Regions from separate parts of the Flavonifractor sp. An112 genome, predicted to be linked through region 3. Evidence: predicted binding sites of a transcription regulator. Region 3 holds the regulator's gene; each other region holds the start of a gene.
The links. The regulator HrcA, encoded in region 3, represses chaperone genes, less so after heat shock. The targets are predictions, from matches to a motif close to TGTTAGCACTCNNNNNNNNNGAGTGCTAACA.
Positions count from the first base shown of each region.

Region 1 (5,547 bases), on a different contig from region 3:
CCTAAGTTTACAATTCCACGCAAAAAGGCCCCGCTGCCGTTGGCAGCGGGGCCTTTTGTGATTCATTACTTCATCAGGGAGCACACCAGCTCGGTGTAGCCCGCGGGGTCGGCCAGAGGCAGACCGGCAATGAGCTGGGCCTGGGCATACAGCAGCTGGGCGTACTTGGCGGCCAGGTCCTTGTCCTCGGCCACCGCCCGCTTCAGGGCGGCAAAGGCGTCCGAATCGGGATTGAGTTCCAGCACCCGCTGGGCCTTCATGTTGTCGGCGTTGTCCGGGTCCATCCGCTGGAAGTACTTCTCCATCTCCAGAGTGATGGGGCCGTCGGTGGTGAGGCACACGGCGCCGCTCTTCAGGATCTTGGACAGGCGGGCTTCGTGGATGTCGCCCCCCAGGGTCTCCTTCAGGAAGTCCAGCACCGGCTTGTTCTCCTCCGCCTTCTGCTCCAGGGCGGCCTTCTCCTCGTCGGTCTCAGGCAGGGCGTCGTCGTCGTCCACCGACTTGAAGGCCTTGCCGTCCACCGCGCCCAGCACGTTGACCACGAACTGGTCGGCCTCGGCGGTGAGGTAGAGGATCTCGTAGCCCTTGTCCCGGATACGCTCGGCCTGGGGCAGCTTGTCCAGCTTGGCGGTGTCCTCGCCGCAGGCAAAGTAGACGTACTGCTGGTCCTCGGGCATCCGCTCCTTGTACTCGGCCAGGGTGGTCAGCTTGCCCTCCTTGGAGGACCAGAACAGCAGCAGGTCGCTGAGCAGGTCCTTGTGGACGCCGTAGTCGGCCACCACACCCATCTTGATCTGGGGACCGAAGGCCTTCCAGAAGGTCTCGTACTTCTCCCGGTCCTCCTTCTGGAGGCGGAGCAGCTCGGCCTTGATTTTCTTCTCCAGGTTGTTGGCAATGACCTTCAGCTGGCGGGTGTGCTGGAGCATCTCGCGGGAAATGTTCAGGGAGAAGTCCTGGGAGTCCACCACGCCCTTGACGAAGCGGAAGTGCTCGGGCAGCAGGTCGGCGCACTTGTCCATGATGAGCACGCCGGAGGAGTAGAGCTGCAGGCCCTTCTCATATTCCCGGGTGTAGAAGTCGTAGGGGGCGTGGGAGGGGATGTAGAGCATGGCCTTGTACTCCACAGTGCCCTCGGCGGACACGTGGATCACGCTCAGGGGGTCCTCCCAGTCGCCGTACTTCTCCTTGTAGAACTGGTTGTATTCCTCGGTCTTGACCTCGCTCTTGGGCCGCTGCCACAGGGGCACCATGGAGTTGAGGGTCTCCCACTCGTCATAGTCCTCCCACTCGGGCTTGTAGTCGTCGCCGGCGTCCTCCGGGCGGGGCTTCTGGCGGGACTTGTGCATGAGCATGACGATGGGATAGTGGATATAGTCGGAGTACTTCTTCACCAGATCGGCGATACGGTACTGCTCCAGATACTCGTCGTAGTGGTCGTCGTCGGTGTTGGCCTTGATGTGGAGCACAATGTCGGTGCCCACCTTGTCCTTCTCGCAGGGCTCGATGGTGTAGCCGTCGGCGCCGTCAGACTCCCACTTCCAGGCCTGGCCGGCGCCGTAGGCCTTGCTGGTGACGGTAACATGGTCGGCCACCATGAAGGCGGAATAGAAGCCCACGCCGAACTGACCGATGATGTCGGTGGTATCCCCCTCGGCCTTCTCCTGCTTGGCCATCTCCTGCTTAAACTGGAGGGAGCCGCTGCGGGCGATGGTGCCCAGGTTCTGCTCCAGCTCCTCCTTGGTCATACCGATGCCGTTGTCGCTGATGGTCAGGGTACGGGCGATCTGGTCGGGGGTGAGGGTGATCTTCAGCTCTGACCGGTCCAGGCCCACCTTGTCGTCGGTGAGGGCCTTATAGGCCAGCTTATCCATGGCGTCGCTGGCGTTGGAGATGATCTCCCGCAGGAAGATCTCCTTGTGGGTATAGATGGAGTTGATCATCAGGTCCAGCAGTCGCTTGGATTCCGCCTGAAATTCTTTCTTTTCCACGATGAATGCCTCCTGTATATGAAAGTGTTTTTAAAAACATAGCGTTAGCACTCAATTATCCAGAGTGCTAACGCTATCATAATCCTTCGTATGAAAAATTGCAAGGGGGTTCAAGAAATGTTTACAATTCACCCCTCCCCGTCTATCTCCCAGTCGTATTCCCGGAACAGGATGCGGAAGGAGGGGATGTTATCCCGGCCCAAGTTGGAGGTCTCCACCGTGAAGCGCCAGGCCCTGTCGGTGAGGACGGCGGACACCACCACATCCTCCCCGTCCTGGGCCACAGTGACATCCTTTAAGAAGTGGCTGTCCCGGCCCAGGGAACCCGCCGGGAAGGAATAGGGGTACAGGTCCTCCGGGTAGTCTCCCAACCACTCATCTACATCGGCTTCTGTGCTTCCGCTCTCCAGGCAGGTGTTGTACAGGCGGATGGTGAAGATTCTGCCCTCCGGGTCAAAGGCGGTGGAAAAGGGCGGGATGGTGGTGACTGCCGGGAAGAAGGAGACCACCTTCTCCGGGCTGTCCCCGTTGGGGATAAAGGAGAAGGACAGGCCGTCGGCATCGATGCGGGCGTCGTAGAGCTGCTCATACCGCCCCCACTCCTTGGGTGGATCGGCGGCCTCGCTGGAGGTCCCCATGGAAAAGGGCTGGGTTGGGTCCAGCCAGGCGGTTTCCTGGTAGGACTGGATGGCCCCCCAGTCCTGGTCGGGATGGATGGAACCGTGCTCGTCCCCCACCACCCACACCGTACGGATCTCCGGGAGACCCTTCCAGGCGGTGCCTGCGTCCCACCCGGTGGTGGTGTAGCGCACCTCACCGGGACCTGTGATCTCATAGGCGGTAAACTGGCTCCTGCCGGCCAGCTGTACCCGGCGGCCGGTCTGACCAAACACCCAGGCCAGCAGGGCGCATTCGGGGTCATTTTCATAGCCGTACTCCACCAGATAGTCCCCCTCATAGGGAGTGACCTTCCTCACCTCATAACCCTCCTGGTTGTAGAGAGTATGGATGCTCTCCTCCTGTACCGGCAGTATGGTGAAGTCGTATTCCGCCGCCGGAGCGCTCTCCTTCGGTGGGGGCGTGGTCTGCGTCTCAGCAAGTGTCTGCGCCGCGCAGCCGCACAGGGCAAGGGCCAGCAGCAGGGCAGGCAATACCGTGCGTTTCATAACAGTGACCTCCTTTTCTGCCTCCATCCTACCATGTTCCGTGGTACAGAGGGTTACAGGGCCGGTGCCAATGTGGAGACAAGGGGTTACAAAGCGCAAAAAAGGAGCGGCCAAAGGCCGCCCCTATTTTCCAACACAGAACCGCTCGAAGATGCGGGCGGTGATGTCCTCCCGGATATTGGCTCCGGTGAGCTCGCCCAGGGCGGACAGGGCCTCCTCCACGTCGGTAAGGAGGGCGTCGGGGGTGACCCCCGCCTCCAGGCTCTCCTCCGCCCGGGCCACGCTGTCCAACGCCCGCCGGGCGGCCTCCGCCTGCCGGGCGTTGGTGAGCAGTTCTCCCGCCCCTCCCACGCCCACCGTGGGGAAGAGTCCTTCCACCAGCTCTCCCAGCTTGTCCAGCCCCTGGCCGGTCTTGGCGGACACCGACACCACCGGTGGCATCTCCTCCACCCCCAGCACCGGCATGGGCTTGGAGGGCAGGTCCGCCTTGGTGCGTACCAGGATCACCGGCGCGTGGTCTCTGGCATCGGCCAGCAGGTCCCAATCCTCCTCCCCCAGGGCCGTGGAGCCGTCCCACAGCACCAGGGCCAGAGCGGCCTCCTCCAGCGCGGCACGGCTGCGCTCCACGCCGATGCGCTCCACGGTATCCTCGGTCTCCCGGATGCCGGCGGTATCAATGAGCCGCAGGGTCACGCCCCCCAGCACGCACTTGGCCTCCACCGTGTCCCGGGTGGTACCGGGGATATCGGTGACGATGGCCCGGTCATAGCCCACCAGGGCGTTAAGCAGGGAGGATTTGCCCGCGTTGGGCCGCCCCACCAGCACACAGGGCACGCCCCCGGCAATGTACCTCCCCCGCTGGTAGGTGGCCAGCAGGTCCTCCAGGGCGGTTCTGGCCCCAGTGAGCCCCTCCCGGATGGTGTCCGCCCGGAAGGGGTCGATGTCCTCGTCGGGATAGTCCAGCACAGCGTGGAAGTGGGCCAGCAGGTCGGTGAGACCGTCATAGATGGCCCCCACCCGGCGGCCCAGAGCGCCGGAGAGCTGACCGGCGGCCTGATACACGGCGGCGGGGGTCTCGGCGTCAATGAGGTCGGCCACCGCCTCCGCCTGGGTCAGGTCCAGCCGCCCGTTGAGGAAGGCCCGGCGGGTAAACTCCCCCGGCCCCGCCTGCCGCACCCCCTGGGCAAAGAGGGCCTCCAGCCCCAGAGAGAGCACCGCCGGGGAGCCGTGACACTGCACTTCCGCCGTATCCTCCCCGGTATAGCTGTGGGGGCCGTGAGAGATGGTGGCCAGGGCCTGGTCGATGACCTCGCCCCCCGGCCCCAGCAGCTCCCCCAGCACCAGATGCCGGTCCTCATATGCCGTCAGAGGTTTGCCCCCCAGGGGCCGAAACACCGTAGAGACCGCGGCAATGGCCTCCGGCCCGCTGAGACGGAGGATGCCGATGGCACTGGGAACGGCTGGTGTGGCGATGGCTGCGATGGTGTCGGACATGGTCTTTCCTTCCCGTCTCCCGCTGTGTGGAAACTTTGGCAATTCTGCCGTGGATTTTTCCCTTGACTACTTTTATGTCTACCGGAATATGCATAACGGTTGTTTTCCACCAGTGTGGACAAGTGTGGAAAACCCTGTGGATAATGTGGAAAACCCTGCGGGGCAACGCGCCTCCGCTTGCTTACCGTTTTTTTACATTGCATACCCGTCTGTATATGCCGTGTCAAAAGATTTTATGGTCCCACATTTTTTGTCAGGTTGTCAAAAAAATTGATTGGTTTTTGGGCAAGTCGGCACTTGCGCCGGGCTGGCGGGCATGATACCATTACCATATGGTAACCGTCTGCCGCGCATGGCCCCAGCCCTTGTGCGGCAGATCTTTTACGGTCTTTTTCCCACCAGACGGCGGGCCCGCTCCAGCAGCTTGGTGTATACCTCATCCATCTGCCATTCGTTGGTGATGGACAGCAGCTTGTCCGCCGGCAGCCAGGCCACCCCTGTATTCTCCCCCTCCCGGTAATGGAGGGGGTCTGTCTCGTCTGCGGTCAACAGATAGGTGAGATTCAGGTGCTGATGGGAGGGCACCCACGCCCCCCGCTTCACATGGCCCCACACCGGCAGGATCTCCAGGGAGGCCAGCGCCGTGCTCAGGGGCCGGATGTGCTCCACCCCCGTCTCCTCCCGGGCCTCCCGCAGGGCCACCGACAGCAGGTCGGCTTCCCCGTCGGCATGGCCGCCGGTCCAGGCCCATACCTGATAGAGGTTGTGGTGAGCCATGAGCACCTTACTGGCGTCGGCGTTGACCACAAAGCCGGAGGCGGTAAAGTGGGCGATCCTGTTCTGCCGGGTCAGAAGGTTATCAGGGAACAAGCGCAGGTACTCCAGCATCATTTCCTTGT
Region 1 is NZ_CAJFGT010000035.1:5,646-11,192, forward strand. It holds gene IHN22_RS06920 (Ig-like domain-containing protein) at 1-5, shown strand, start outside; gene htpG (molecular chaperone HtpG) at 66-1,988, opposite strand; gene IHN22_RS06930 (hypothetical protein) at 2,117-3,154, opposite strand; gene mnmE (tRNA uridine-5-carboxymethylaminomethyl(34) synthesis GTPase MnmE) at 3,278-4,648, opposite strand; gene IHN22_RS06940 (NUDIX hydrolase) at 5,030-5,547, opposite strand, start outside.
Region 1: a site for HrcA is predicted at 2,031-2,061, ahead of htpG (molecular chaperone HtpG). Genes of this name have one in related genera too.

Region 2 (5,547 bases), on a different contig from region 3:
GAAGGAGTTGGCACAACCCGGTGATCTGATCCTTACCGTAGGCGCCGGCAACATCTATACCGCCGGTGAGGCCCTTCTCCAAAAATGAGCCGTTCTTTCTCTCGCTAAAGTAAAAGAGAAAATTATACCACAAATTTCCGCTGTTGACAAGACTGTTAAAGAGACGTACAATGGTCTTAGTGTCCTGTCCCTTTTGTTCTCTTTTCACAAATATGAATAAGGAGTGGAATCGACATGGAAGAGAAAAAGTACACCTCGATGATCCGTCTGCGGATGTCTGCGAAGGACGCCCACTACGGCGGAAACCTGGTGGATGGCGCCCATATGGTGCATCTGTTCGGCGACGTGGCTACCGAGCTGCTGATCCAGTGTGACGGCGACGAGGGCCTGTTCTGCGCTTACAACAACATTGAGTTCAAGGCGCCTGTGTATGCCGGCGACTTCATCGAGGCCTATGGTGAGATCACTCACATCGGCAACACCTCCCGCAAGATGAGGTTTGAGGCCCGCAAGGTAGCTATCCCCCGCCCCGACATCAGCGATTCTGCTGCTGATTTCCTGGAGGAGCCCATTGTGGTGGCCATTGCTGAGGGCACCTGCGTGACCCCCAAGAAGTGCCAGCGCAAGGAGCATTGATTCCTGCTTACATGAAAAAAGTCCGCCGCGAAGCATTCTTCGCGGCGGACTTTTTTATTGCGAGGCAGGCGTTCCGCTGCGCTCGGCCAGAATACGGGGGAAGAAACGAAGGAACAGAATGGTGGTAACGGTAGCCGCCACAGCATCGGCTATGGGCTCAGACAAGAAGGTAGCCTCCGCCGACACCAGAGCGGGCAGCAGCAGCAGGCAGGCCAGAAAAACCGTCTTACGGAACAGAGAACAGAACAGCGCCAGCCGCACATGACCCAGGGCGGTGGTCTCGTCCACCAGGGGATACTGGACGGCCAGAGGCAGGATCATAGCGGTAAACACCTTGATATAGCCCACTGAGCGGTCAATCAGTTCCGGATTCTGAGTAAAGAGCCGGACAAACACCGGAGACAGGGTGTAGGTCACCACAGTCATCAGGGCGCAGAAGGTCAGGCACAATCCCACAATGGATTTCATGGCCCGCTTGATCCGGGCGACGTTGCCCGCCCCGTAGTTAAAGCTGATCACCGGCTGAGTACCCAAGGTCAGGCCACCCATGGGCATGGTGATGAGAAGCAGATAGCTCTGCACAATGGTGGCGCAGACCACCAGCTTGTCGCCCAACTCTGGGCCGCCGTAGTGCTGGAGCACTGTGTTGAGGACGATGAGCAGCACGCTGTCGGTGGCAATGATCAGGAAGGGGGACAAGCCAAATGTGACGATCCGCATCATGATCTTCCGGTCAAAGCCGCCCCATCGCAGGGGCACCGGCATCTTTTTCCGCAGCAGAGAGCAGAGCACGAAGGCGCAGGAGGCCATCTGGGAGATGACCGTAGCCAGAGCCGCACCCACCACATCCAACTTTAAAACAAAGATAAAAATGGGGTCCAGCACAATATTGAGCACCGCCCCCAGCATCACTGTGGCCATACCCAGGCCAGAATAGCCTTGGGCGATCAAAAAGCTGTTCATGCCGGTGGCCATCAGGGCAAAGAAGGTGCCGGCGGTGTAGATGGTCAAATAAGTATCCGCATAGCCAAAGGTGGCCGGACTGGCGCCAAACCACTGAAGCAACTGCTCCTTAAGCAGCAGGAACAGCCCTGTCAACCCCACCGCCAGTACCAACAGCATGAAGAAGCTGTTGGACAGCACCCGGCTGGCCTCCTTCCGGTTCCCCTCCCCCATCCGCATGGCCAGGATAGGCGAGCCGCCCAATCCCACCAGGGATGCAAAGGAGCTGAGCAGCGTGACGATAGGGCCGCACACACCCACTCCCGCCAGGGCCAGATCCCCGATCTGGGGAATGTTTCCAATGTAAATGCGGTCTACAATGCTATAGAGTACGCTGACCAGCTGGGCCAGCATGGTGGGAATGGCCAGCTTGCACACCAGGCGAAAAACTGGATCATGCCCCAAATCGTTGGTCCGTTTCATCTCGCTCCTCCTTCAGACAGTCCACGGCATTATACCTCTTTTTTCTGCGCTCGTAAAGGGGCTATCCTGTCAAATCACTCCACCTGCCGAAGGTTTTAGCACTCTCTTCATATGAGTGCTAAAAATTCACACTCCGTTCATGATTTTTGTTTTGCAGGGGACTATACTGAGGACAAACAAAAAGCTGCCCCTTGAAAGGAGTGTTTTTTATGAATGCACAGAAATATACCCAGAAGTCTCTGGAGGCCGTCCAGACCGCCCAGAGTCTGGCCACGGAATATGGTAACCAGCAGATCGAGCAGCCTCACCTGCTGCTGGCACTGCTCAGCGACGAGTCCGGCCTGATTCCCCAGCTGTTGGGGAACATGGGTCTCACCGTTCCCTCTTTCACCGCCGCCACCAAGGCGGAGGTGGAAAAACTGCCCCGTGTCTCCGGCTCCGGCCGTGAGCAGGGCAAGATCTATGTGGCTCAGGATGTGGACAAGTGCCTGAATACCGCCGAGTCCATTGCCTCCTCCATGAAGGACGAATATGTCTCGGTGGAGCACCTGCTGCTCTCCCTGATCGACACCGCCAACCGGGAGCTGAAGGAACTCTTCCGTACCTATAACGTCACCAAGGAAGGGGTGCTCCAGGCTCTGACCGCCGTCCGCGGCAATCAGCGGGTCACCTCCGACAACCCGGAGGACACCTACAACGCCCTGAAGAAGTATGGCTCCGACTTGGTGGAGCGGGCCCGGCAGAACAAGCTGGACCCGGTGATCGGTCGTGACGACGAGATCCGCAACGTGATCCGTATTCTGAGCCGCAAGAGCAAAAACAACCCCGTCCTCATCGGTGAACCCGGCGTAGGCAAAACCGCCATCGCCGAGGGCCTGGCCCAGCGAATTGTCAAGGGTGACGTGCCCGGCTCCCTGAAGGACAAGACCATCTTCGCTCTGGATATGGGTTCCCTCATTGCGGGTGCTAAGTACCGGGGCGAGTTTGAGGAGCGGCTGAAGGCCGTCCTCAACGAGGTGAAGAAGTCCGAGGGCCGTATCATCCTCTTCATCGACGAGTTGCACACCATCGTGGGCGCCGGCAAGACCGAGGGCGCCATGGACGCCGGCAACCTGCTGAAACCCATGCTGGCCCGTGGCGAGCTCCACTGCATTGGCGCCACCACCCTCAACGAGTACCGCCAGTATATCGAGAAGGACGCCGCTCTGGAGCGGCGGTTCCAGCCCGTCATGGTCAACGAGCCTACGGTGGAGGACACCATTGCCATCCTCCGTGGCCTGAAGGAGCGCTATGAGGTGTTCCACGGCGTAAAGATCCAGGACGGCGCCATCATCGCCGCCGCTACCCTGTCCGACCGCTATATCACCGACCGTTTCCTGCCCGATAAGGCCATCGACCTGATCGATGAGGCCTGCGCCATGATCCGCACCGAGATCGACTCCATGCCCACCGAGCTGGACATCATCCAGCGTAAGATCATCCAGCACGAGATCGAGGAGGCCGCCCTGAAGAAGGAGGACGACGCCCTGTCCCGTGAGCACCTGGCCGAGATCCAGAAGGAGCTGGCCGAGATGCGGGATAAGTTCAACGCCAAGAAGGCCCAGTGGGAGAACGAGAAGAATGCCATCGGCAAGGTTCAGAAGCTGCGTGAGGACCTGGAGGCTGCCAACGCCGAGCTGGAGAAGGCCCAGCGGCAGTACGACCTGAACAAGGCCGCCGAACTGCAGTACGGCAGAATCCCCGAACTGCGCAAGCAGCTGGAGGCGGAGGAGGCCATTGCCAACGAAGGCAAAGCCCGTTCCCTGCTGCGGGATAAGGTCACCGAGGAGGAGATTGCCCGCATCATCGAGCGCTGGACCGGCATCCCCGTAGCCAAGCTGATGGAGGGGGAGCGCGAGAAGCTGCTCCATCTGGAGGACATCCTCCACCAGCGTGTGGTGGGCCAGGACGAGGCAGTTCGTCTGGTGTCCGAGGCCATTCTGCGCAGCCGGGCCGGTATCGCCGACCCCAACCGGCCCATCGGCTCCTTCCTGTTCCTGGGCCCCACCGGCGTGGGCAAGACCGAGCTGGCCAAGACCCTGGCCGAGGCCCTGTTTGACTCTGAGAAAAACATGGTGCGTATCGACATGAGCGAGTACATGGAGAAATTCTCTGTGTCCCGTCTGATCGGTGCACCTCCGGGATATGTAGGCTATGAGGAGGGCGGTCAGCTCACCGAGGCCGTCCGCCGTCACCCCTACTCCGTAGTTCTCTTCGATGAGGTGGAGAAGGCCCATCCCGATGTGTTCAACATCCTGCTTCAGGTGCTGGACGACGGCCGCATTACCGACAGCCAAGGCCGCACCGTGGACTTCAAGAACACCATCATCATCCTGACCTCCAACCTGGGCTCCCAGTACCTGCTGGACGGCATCGACGCCAATGGCGAGATCACTGAGGAGGCCAAGAGCGCTGTACAGGAACTGCTGCGCCACTCCTTCCGGCCCGAGTTCCTCAACCGTCTGGATGAGATTGTGTTCTACAAGCCCCTCACCAAGGACAACATCACCCACATCATCGACCTGCTGGTAAGCGAGCTCAACCGCCGTCTGGAGGAGAAGCAGCTGAAGGTGGTCCTCACCGATGCAGCCAAGCGCTTCATCATCGACAGCGCCTATGATCCCGCCTTTGGCGCCCGTCCCCTGCGCCGCTTTGTGCAGCACGGGGTGGAGACCCTCATCAGCCGGAAGATCATTGCCGATCAGGTCCAGCCCGGCGACACCCTCACTGTGGACTGTGTCAATGGCGAACTGACCGTGGAGGCCAAGAGCGTCCTCTCCGGCCAGGTGGTGGACCAGGCCTGATCCCTTCCAATCCCAACCAGCCTCTGAACGGGTTTGCTTCCCGTTCAGGGGCTTTTTTTGATAAAATGGAGTGAAACATCGTCAGGTATACCGCCGCTCTGTCGTACTGTTGGGTGAAAGGGGGGAAAGGCATGGATACCACCATGGACCGGGACCGGGAGGCCCAGCGGGTGCTGGACCAGTACGGCAGGCTGCTGCACACGGTGGCGGACGCTCTACTGCCCGGATACCCGGAGGAGGCCGAGGAGTGTGTCCAGGACGCCCTGTGGACCTATGTGGACGGCATTCAAAGGTGGGACCCCACCAGGGGCAGCGAAAAAACCTATCTCTGCGTACTGGTCCGCAGTCGGGCCAAGGACCGCCGCCGCAGGCTGGCCGCCCGGCGGGAGGACTCCCTGGAGGAACACCAGGGGACCCTGTGGGCAGAGGACCACGCCGAGCGCTCCGCCCTTCGGGACGGTGTCCGCCGTGTTCTGGAGGCCTTGGGTCCTGAGGAACGGAGACTCTTTACCCTGCGGTTTCTCTACCAATGGCCCTCCGCAGAGATTGGGAAAACACTGGGGCTGTCCCCCAACGGGGTGGACGCCCGGGTGACCCGCCTGCGCAAGAAGCTGAAGCGGCTGCTGGCCCAACAAGGGCTGGG
Region 2 is NZ_CAJFGT010000063.1:2,712-8,258, reverse strand. It holds gene murC (UDP-N-acetylmuramate--L-alanine ligase) at 1-88, shown strand, start outside; gene IHN22_RS09825 (hotdog fold domain-containing protein) at 235-636, shown strand; gene IHN22_RS09820 (MATE family efflux transporter) at 691-2,061, opposite strand; gene clpB (ATP-dependent chaperone ClpB) at 2,271-4,904, shown strand; gene IHN22_RS09810 (sigma-70 family RNA polymerase sigma factor) at 5,036-5,547, shown strand, end outside.
Region 2: a site for HrcA is predicted at 2,155-2,185, ahead of clpB (ATP-dependent chaperone ClpB). Genes of this name have one in related genera too.

Region 3 (5,547 bases):
AGGTTGAAGCGGCCCAGGGTCTTGTTGTACTGAGCCATCTCACGCTCGCCCTGCAGCACGTGGACCTCAACGGAGGTCTGGTTGTCAGCGGCGGTGGTGAACACCTGGCTCTTCTTGGCGGGGATGGTGGTGTTGCGCTCGATGAGCTTGGTCATAACGCCGCCCATGGTCTCGATGCCCAGGGACAGAGGAGTCACGTCCAGCAGCAGCAGGCCCTTCACGTCGCCCACCAGAACGCCGCCCTGGAGAGCAGCGCCGATGGCCACGCACTCGTCGGGGTTAATGCCCTTGAAGCCTTCCTTGCCGGTCAGCTTCTTGACCATGTCCTGCACGGCGGGGATACGGCTGGAGCCGCCCACCAGCAGCACCTTGGAGATGTCGCCGGAACTCAGGCCGGCGTCGCTCATGGCCTGACGGACGGGGCCGGCAGTGGCCTCAACCAGGTGAGCGGTCAGCTGATCAAACTTGGCCCGGGTCAGAGTCAGATCCAGGTGCTTGGGGCCGGTGGCGTCAGCGGTGATATAGGGCAGGTTGATGTTGGTGGAGGTGACGCCGGACAGCTCGATCTTGGCCTTCTCGGCAGCCTCCTTCAGGCGCTGCATGGCGACCTTGTCGCCGGTCAGGTCGATACCGGAGTCCTTCTTGAACTCAGCGGCCATCCAGTCCATGACGGCCTTATCGAAGTCATCGCCGCCCAGGCGGTTGTTACCGGCGGTAGCCAGCACCTCGATGACGCCGTCGCCGACCTCCAGCACGGACACATCGAAGGTACCGCCGCCCAGGTCGTAGACCATGATCTTCTGATCGGTCTCCTTATCCACGCCGTAGGCCAGAGCCGCGGCGGTGGGCTCGTTGATGATACGCTTCACGTCCAGACCGGCGATGCGGCCGGCGTCCTTGGTGGCCTGACGCTGAGCGTCGGTGAAGTAAGCGGGAACGGTGATGACGGCCTCGGTCACAGGCTGGCCCAGATAGGCCTCGGCGTCCGCCTTCAGCTTCTGCAGGATCATGGCGGAGATCTCCTGGGGAGTGTAGGCCTTGCCGTCGATGTTCACCTTGTAGTTGGAGCCCATCTCACGCTTGATGGAAGAGATGGTGCGGTCGGGGTTGGTGATGGCCTGGCGCTTGGCCACCTGGCCCACCATACGCTCGCCGTCCTTGGAGAAGGCCACCACAGAGGGGGTGGTGCGGTTGCCTTCCGCGTTGGCGATGACGACGGCCTCGCCGCCCTCCATAACAGCAACACAAGAGTTGGTCGTACCGAGGTCGATACCGATAATCTTAGACATAATCAATTCCTCCAATATATCGTAAATTGTTTTTCAACTTGGGAATGTCAGCGCACATTGTGTGCCTGAACGGTCAGTTGGCAACCTTGACCATGGCAAAGCGGATCACCTTGTCTCCGCTGCGGAAGCCGGACTGGAATACCTCGACAATGGTGTTCTCGCCGGCGTTCTCATCCTCCACGTGCATCACTGCATTGTGGAGGTTGGGGTCAAAGGTCTGACCCAGGGCGGGGATCTCTTCGATGCCCAGCTTGGAGAGGACCTCCTTCAGCTGGGTCATGGTCATCTCCACGCCCTTCTTATAGGCCTCATCGGCGGTCTCCTGCTTGAGGGCCCGCTCCAGGTTATCGTACACCGGCAGGAAGGCGGCGGCGGTCTCCGCCTTGGAATCGGCCCAGGCCGATTCCTTTTCCTTCTGACTGCGGCGGCGGTAGTTGTCATACTCGGCGGCCAGGCGGAGGAACTTGTCCTCCTGGTCGGTGAGGTTCTGCTTCAGGGCCTCCAGCTCCTCCAGCAGGGGATTGGGGGCTTCCTCCGCAGCCTCGGGGGCGGCGGTGGGAGTGGTCTGCTCCTCAGGGGTGACCTCTTCGGGCTGTTTCTCTTTCTTACTCATGGGATGCACTCATCTCCTATTTATGATCGTCGCTGCCGCCCGGCAGCTCGCCGTGTCCGAACAGCCGGGATAAACCCTCGGCCAGATAGGAAAGGCGGGCGGTGATTTTGGCGTAATCCATACGGGTGGGACCAACCACGCCGATGACGCCCCGCATCCCTTCGCCGATATCGTAGCTGGCCACCACTACGCTGGTGTCCTTCAGTGCGTCGGCCACATTTTCCGGGCCGATGAGGATCTTCATGGCGGCGTCCTTGGGGACGGGGAAACGGGCGGGATCGGCGTCCTCGGAGAGGTAGCTCAGCAGAGGCTGGGCCCGCTCCAAAGAGCGGTACTCAGGCAGCTCCAGCAGATGGGCGATGCCCGAGGTGTGGACGGTGCGCCGCTCCAGGCTCTCCAGCACTTCCATCGCGAAGGAGACAACCAAGGAGATGAGCCCGTAGGCCTCTCCGGCGGCGTGCTGGGCCACCCGCATCAGCTCCGGCGTAATCTCATCCAGAGGCAGGCCGGTAAAGGTGGCGTTGAGCAGGGTGTTGAGCATTTGCAGCTGAGCCTCCGTCAAATCGGAGGGCAGCCGGATCAGCCGGTTGCGCACCACATTGGTGTCGGTCATTACCACGATGATAAAGGCGTTGTGCTCCACCATCAGAAGGTCAAACCGGCGGATCGTCACCCGGCTCATGCCGGAGGACAGAGCAAAGGCGGGGTAGTTGGTCAACTGAGACACCACCCGGCCGGCCTGGTCCAGCACCCGGTCCAGCTCCTGCATCTTCATCCGCAGGGCCTGGTTGATGCGCTCGGTCTCCTGAAGGGAGAGCTTGTGCTCCTCCATCAGTTCGTTGACGTAGAACCGATACCCCTTGGGAGAGGGGATGCGTCCGGCGGAGGTATGGGGCTTTTCCAGCAGTCCCAGAGATTCCAGATCCGCCATCTCGTTTCGGATGGTGGCGGAAGAGATCTCCATGCCGATGGAAGAGGCAATGGCCTTGGAACCCACCGGCTCCGCCGACTGGATGTAACTTTCGATGATGGCGCGCAGGATTCGTTTTTTGCGTTCGGTTAAATCCATAGCGGCCACCTCACTTTTGATTTAGCACTCATACTACCTGAGTGCTAAAGATAATGTAGCACCGTCCGCCGGAAAAGTCAATAGGCAGGGTTGTAAATTAAATGTGAACGAAGAAAAGATAGCAGACGGGCACTCTGAATGCAAATCAGAGCGGTTGACGCGGGAGCCGTTCAATGGTATTCTATCCAATAAGGAACAATATTTGCAAACAGGAGGGGTGTCTCTGTGGACGGAACGGTGCCCGTGGAGATCATTGACTACGAGGAGCGCTACAAACAGGATCTGGAGGACATCTCTCTGCCCTGGCTGCTGGAGTATGACCTGCTGGAGCCGGTAGACCTGGAGATGCTGGCCGATCCGCACCGCTTTATCGCCGGGGGCGGCCGTGTGCTGCTGGCCCGCTGCGGTCAGGAGATTGTGGGCATGGTCATGCTGGAGCTTCAGGGCGACGGTGTGTGCGAGGCACTGAAGTTCGGCGTCAAAGAGGAGTACCGGGAGCGGGGCATTGGCACCGCCCTGATGGAGGCGGTGATCCAGGCCGCCCGGGACGCGGGACAAAAGACCATCGTGATCACCTCCAACCACAAGCTGAAGGCTGCCCTGCGGATCTATGAGAAGCTGGGATTTGAATACGTCACGTATTCTGACAAGTGGTTTCAACTGTCCGATATTAGAATGGAACGGGAATTATAAGAAAAGGACGCGCCGCAGGCGCGTCCTTTTTGATTCAGTCGGCAAATTCATACACCGCTCCGGCGGTGAGGTGGTGAAGCCTGTCGCCCAGTTCCTCCTCCAGCAGGGCGTAGGCGGGATCTCCGGTGCAGTGGCCGGTGTAGATATCCTGTACCTTTAAATCATCCCGCAGGGCGGCGGCGATGGATCGTACCTTCTCCGGGGTAGGGCCCAGGGTGGTAACACCCTCCTTGCCCATCAGATGGAAGCCCCCCAATACCGCACGGATGGGGGTGCTGGGGAACTGTTCGGAGAGCTGTGTGAGAATCTTCACCACTCCAGCGTGGCAGCAGGAGTTGAGGACCACCAGACCTTCGGAGGTCTCAGCCACCAGGGACTGCTCATGCTTCACCTGGTCGGGGATCAGGTGGAGGCCCTCCGCCAGATCCCGGGGTCCCTCCGCCAGGTCAAAGCGCTTCTCGTGCCGGCAGAACATCCCCATGTTGACACCGATGTACTCCTTTTCCGCCCAGGTCTCCGGGTCGGTGATCCGGGGACGGGCGTAGACGGAGGCGGAAGGATTAACGGCAAAAAAGGCGTTGAAGCCGTCGGCGTGGTCATAGTGTCCGTGGGACAGAGCGGCTTTGTCCACCTTGGACAGATCCACCCCCAGCTTGGCGGCGTTGTACACCACCGCGCCGCACTCTCCGGCATCCAGCAGGTAGCGGCCGCCCCGGTATTCTACATAAAAGGACAGGCCATGCTCGGGAATCAGTCCATCCTGGGCGGAGTTTTCCATCAGAACGGTGATCTTCATTGGGAGACCTCCTCTTTCTTCACATATTGGGTCACGTCATTGATCCAGGCCTTGGAGCGGAACCGGGGCACACCCACAATAAATTTGGTGATCTGCTCCATGATAACGCCCACATACACCCAGAAGACACCCCACTTCAGCACCAGACCGAAGAGGGCGGACAGGGGAAGGGCCACCAGCCACAGGGGGCACACGTCGATGAGGGAGGCCGCCCGCACGTCGCCGCCGCCCCGGAGCACGCCCACGGTGTTTACCGAGTTGAAGGCCCGCAGGGGGAGGCAGACGCCGATCATGGTGAGCATCATGGTGGCAATCTCTCCCGCCATGGGGGACAGATGGAAGAAGGGATAGACCAGGGTGGGGAAGAAGGTGTGGGTAAAGGTGACCAGCAGCCCGCCGATCACCAGGCCGCAGATCATGGCCAGAGTGTTCAAAGTGGCCCCGATCTCATAGAGGTGTTCCCGGCGCCCGGCGCCGATCTCACGGCCGATAATGATGGCGGTGGTGCCGCCCACGGCGAAAATAGCCACGGTGCACAGATCCTCCAGATTGCCTGCCAGAGCCCGGGCTGCCAGGATCTCGGTGGAGTTTTCCATATGGCCCATGACCACCTTGTGCATGGAGGTGCCCAGGCCCCACAGGGTTTCGTTGAGGACCACCGGGCCGGAATAGCGGAAAAACTTCTGGATCAGGGGGCGTCCCGGCCGGAACATGAGGGTGGGCTTGAGCTTGAACCGCTTGTTGGTGAGGGCATAGGTCATGGTGATACCGAACTCCAGGATACGGGAGAGCAGGGTGGCAAAGGCCGCGCCCGCCACCCCCAGAGCGGGGGCGCCCAGATTACCGAAAATGAACACCCAGTTCAGGAAGGTGTTGGCGGCCATGGAGGTGGCAAAGACGATCATGCCCAGTTTGGGGTTCTCCATAGAGCGGTGGGCGCCCACATACACACCGGTGAGGCTGTTAAAGAGGTAGGAGGGGCCTACGATGCGGGCGTAGCTGGCAGCCAGAGGGATCAGCTCTTCATTATCGGTGAGCAGGCCCATAAGCTGGGTGGGGAAAAAGCACATGATGATGGCAAACAGAG
Region 3 is NZ_CAJFGT010000001.1:33,705-39,251, forward strand. It holds gene dnaK (molecular chaperone DnaK) at 1-1,289, opposite strand, end outside; gene grpE (nucleotide exchange factor GrpE) at 1,363-1,911, opposite strand; gene hrcA (heat-inducible transcriptional repressor HrcA) at 1,919-2,971, opposite strand; gene IHN22_RS00155 (GNAT family N-acetyltransferase) at 3,197-3,664, shown strand; gene IHN22_RS00160 (MBL fold metallo-hydrolase) at 3,699-4,460, opposite strand; gene IHN22_RS00165 (MATE family efflux transporter) at 4,457-5,547, opposite strand, start outside.